2 regions of the Peribacillus sp. P4_B1 genome follow, and region 1 is predicted to be linked to the other one. Evidence: riboswitches for the same ligand, from Rfam matches in the RefSeq annotation. Region 1 holds a riboswitch; the other holds the start of a gene.
The links. A riboswitch is a leader RNA that binds a small molecule or an ion and turns the genes downstream of it on or off. The one in region 1 is predicted to bind S-adenosylmethionine.
Positions count from the first base shown of each region.

Region 2: linked by a shared signal. The riboswitch ahead of metK (methionine adenosyltransferase) and the one ahead of AC1DVK_RS04945 (Fur-regulated basic protein FbpA) in region 1 are both predicted to bind S-adenosylmethionine.

Region 1 is NZ_JBFUHM010000006.1:50,585-52,774, reverse strand. It holds partial or broken gene tenA (thiaminase II) at 1-548, opposite strand, end outside; TPP riboswitch at 643-747, opposite strand; SAM riboswitch class I at 907-1,011, shown strand; gene AC1DVK_RS04945 (Fur-regulated basic protein FbpA) at 1,188-1,376, shown strand; gene AC1DVK_RS04940 (aspartyl-phosphate phosphatase Spo0E family protein) at 1,628-1,822, shown strand; gene AC1DVK_RS04935 (GNAT family N-acetyltransferase) at 1,893-2,190, opposite strand, start outside.
Region 2 is NZ_JBFUHM010000010.1:38,400-40,589, forward strand. It holds gene pckA (phosphoenolpyruvate carboxykinase (ATP)) at 1-305, opposite strand, end outside; SAM riboswitch class I at 705-868, shown strand; gene metK (methionine adenosyltransferase) at 1,033-2,190, shown strand, end outside.

The sequences.
Region 1 (2,190 bases):
TAAAGCAATCAGCCACTTGTGTGCCTCACCGAATTCAGGAGATGAATAGGACCTTATCCAATCTGCGTAGCGGTTGTTTTCCAATGCTTCACCATTTTGTTTTTTTAATATCAAACCGATTTCGTAATAATCCCAAGCACATGGTAGGAGACAAGCGATGAGGTCTGCCAAAGTCCCATGCTGAGCTGCATTTAGCATGTAACCCGTATAGGCTAAAGTGGTAGGCGTAGGTTCTGTTTCTTCCAATTCCTTGGTACTGATTCCGAATTCCGAAGCATATCCATTTCCACTTGAAGAGTTTCATTTAAAATACTGGAAAATCTTGCCATGGTTTCGATATTATGAGCTTTGATGACACCTAGAGCAAAAAGCTTGGAATATTCCATGAGATAGATATAGTCCTGCTTCAAATAATAAGAAAACTTCTTTTCAGGTAGCGTGCCGTTTCCAATTGCCTGGACAAAGGGATGTGAATGGTTCCTTTTCCAAATTTCTTTTGCCCGTCCATGAAGTCTTTCACTGAAGGTTTCTAATTTAGTATTCTCCATTGTTCATCCTCCTTTAGAATAGATCCCCTATTTACATCCATAAAAAAAACCGCTCCTGAATACGGAACGGGGTAGATGGATAAAGTCTGCAAATGGACGATATCATCCACTTCCCTCCGCCGGTATGAGCCGGTTCAGGTTCAAAGGGTCCGGAACTAATTCCATCTCAGTCTAAAAAAAGACTCCCCTAGTGGTGTGAATTGTATGTAATTACTGACATCATATCAGAAAGACAAGAAAATGCAACCCACATTTGAAAGGGGAAACCCATTTATGGCAAGTGGAAAAGGAAGAACCAGGTAATTGACTTTTGATGTTTATTGGGATAAAATCATTTCTACATCATTTATATATTGAATTCTTATCCAGAGAGGTGGAGGGACTTGGCCCAAAGAAACCTCGGCAGCAGACCCATTTTGGGAACTGTGCTAAATCCAACAAGCATTTGCTTGGAAGATAAGAAGAGCCATACGGACACTGTAAGCCTCTTCTTGAATTAGAAGAGGCTTTTATTTTTGCGGAATAACGTTTAGTGGCATACTAGAAAAGGTATATATAATTTGGTGAAATCAAACCGGTTAATACAGTTTAGCTCAACTAGAAGCGGGCTCTATGATGACTAGGAAAGGAGCCATTTACATGGCAGAATTATTTAAGAGGATTGAACAGAGGAAGGCAATGCTTATTGAAGAGTTATTGGCCAATGGAGTATACAAAACCTCTGATGAAAGGCACCTTTATGATGCCCCGTTAAAAGTACTTGAAAATGAATATAAGATTGTAATAAATAGACCAAATAACGAGTCTCCTTCGGAATGGATGACATAGTATCCGATAGGCTATAATCTTGGGATAAGGGATATGATGTAAGCATTCGCAGTCTATACTTGTGGATGCTTTTTTTATTTGTGTTTATATAGGGGATGACACAATATATACATATTTAGAAAATGAAATAGGCTTTTTGTCACATTTAAACAGTAAAATTACACATTTAATTTCAAATAAATAGTTGATTTTAACTATAAGTTTCATTATGATGAAGGTGTAAAAAAATTGAATAAATGGGAGGTGGCTTGATGCTTTGCCAGAAGGTAACTGTGGAAAAAGTAGAAGAGAAGAGACAAGAAATGATTAAATTGGCGGCAATTTATGGTTTAACAAGTCTTCTAACTGTTCAAGCAAGCCAAGAATTGGATACGCTGTTGAATGCTTTAACAAATAAAAGAGATTCTGAATATTTTTCCCTTAAGAAAGTATATAGGTATTTCTAAATTCTCCATTTCGGCCTAGTTTAATCTGAAAAAGGCTACTGCTCAAGGCAATAGCTTTTAAATGAATATTTTAATTATCGACACGTTTCCCAAGTATAATCAAATCTCTTTCAATGCCATCGAGCTCTGCAACTCGAGGCAAATTTGCCCATTTTTCAAACCCGAATTTTGAAAAAAGCTTCAGGCTAGGTATATTGTGGGCAAAAATGAAACCTAATAAAGTCTTCACCCCTAATTTAGGGCTCACTTCAATTGCCTTTTGAATCGAAATTTGTCCGATTCCTTTTCCCCGGAAATAATCATCGATATAAATGCTGATTTCGGCCGTAGAATCATAAGCTGGCCGGCCATAGAAAGATTGAAAGCTC
Region 2 (2,190 bases), on a different contig from region 1:
TCTTTTGCTTTTAGGTAGTCAACTACTTTATTATATAGTTTATTGAACACATCTTCGGAAATTGGCCGGTTCACTGAACCCCAATCGACTTTATCTTTAACAGATGCTTCTTCCACGATATATTTATCTTTAGGTGAACGACCAGTATATTTGCCGGTTTCAGCTTTTACTGCGCCAGTTGATGTTAAAACGCCTTCGTTTCTGCTCAATACCTTTTCAACCAATTGAGGAACTGAAAGTTGAGTTTGAACATTGTTTCCTGTTAATAATTGGTGTAACTCATTAGAAACATCTACAGAATTCATATATGAGGTACCTTCCTTTGTTTAAGTTTTTATATTACAATTAGTATAACACATTCATTTAAATAGTCTATACTATTTATTTTTTTTTGTGATAATTTTCAACTGGCCGCATTAATCAATTTAAATGGGAAGGAACCGAGTCAGGATGATCGCATATACTTTCATGGAAGCATCTTAATTTTGAATGGTAAATCATGATGCCTTTCCAATTCTTGTTCTCAATGTTCTATTATTAATGGCAATTTTCATTATTTCTATTCGCCCTGGCTTGGAAACCCTTTAAAGACGTTGAACCAACACGTATTTTCACGTGAACGCCATTCTGGGGGAAATGTTCTTTTTTAGAAAAGCATTGACAAATTCCAACCAGATACGATAATATCTTAAATTGTACGGATTCTCTTATCCCGAGTTGGTGGAGGGACAGGCCCTTTGAAACCCAGCAACCTGCCATATTGAACTTGACTCCAAGATCGATCGCCGAAAATAAAGCGATGGTTCTTCAAGGAATAGTGGTGATGGTGCTAACCTGAGCAAGGTAAAAAACCCTTGAACGATAAGAGTGAAAGGATAGAAGACAGAATTTTAAACCTTTCCTCATTTGCCAGGGAAGGTTTTTGTGTTTTTAATAAGTAATTCTGTGTCTATAGTTGAAACTAATGAGGGAAACGAGTTCCGTAAAAAATCAGGCTTATGCCTACAACATACTAACTTCCAAGGAGGAAATATGATGTCAAAGAAACGTCTATTTACTTCTGAATCTGTTACAGAGGGCCATCCGGACAAGATTTGTGATCAGATTTCAGATTCCATTTTAGATGCTATCCTTGCTAAGGATGCAAATGCACGTGTTGCGTGCGAAACAAGTGTAACAACAGGTCTTGTGCTTGTTGCTGGAGAAATTACAACATCCGCTTACGTGGATATTCCGCGTATCGTTCGTGATACGATTGCAGGAATTGGCTACACACGTGCGAAATACGGTTTCGATGCTGAAACTTGTGCTGTATTGAGTTCAATTGATGAGCAGTCTGCCGATATCGCAGCTGGCGTCGATAAAGCATTGGAAGCTCGTGAAGGACACATGTCAGAGGAAGAAATCGATGCAATCGGTGCAGGGGACCAAGGTCTTATGTTCGGATTTGCCTGTAATGAAACTGAAGAGCTTATGCCGCTTCCGATCTCATTGGCACATAAACTTTCATTCCGACTGGCTCAAGTTCGTAAAGATGAAACGCTTGCTTACTTACGCCCTGATGGTAAAACACAGGTAACTGTGGAGTATGATGAGAATAACCGTCCTGTACGTGTTGATACGATCGTTATCTCTACACAGCATGATGCAGAAATTACGCTTGAACAAATTCAAGCAGATTTAAAAGAACATGTAATCAAAGCAGTTGTTCCAGCTGAATTGATCGATGCTGAAACTAAGTACTTCATCAACCCGACTGGCCGTTTCGTAATTGGCGGACCTCAAGGGGATGCTGGTCTTACTGGACGTAAAATCATCGTTGATACGTATGGCGGATACGCTCGTCACGGCGGCGGTGCATTCTCTGGTAAGGATGCTACTAAAGTTGACCGTTCTGCGGCATATGCTGCTCGTTACGTTGCGAAAAACATCGTGGCAGCTGGCCTTGCTGACAAAGCGGAAGTTCAATTGGCATACGCAATTGGTGTGGCAGAGCCTGTATCGATCTCGATTGATACGTTCGGAACTGGTACTGTTAGCGAAGAAGTCCTTGTTGACCTAGTTCGCGCTAACTTCGACCTTCGTCCAGCCGGTATCATCAAAATGCTTGATCTTCGTCGCCCGATTTACAAACAAACAGCTGCATACGGACACTTTGGCCGTACAGATGTCGATCTTCCATGGGAACGC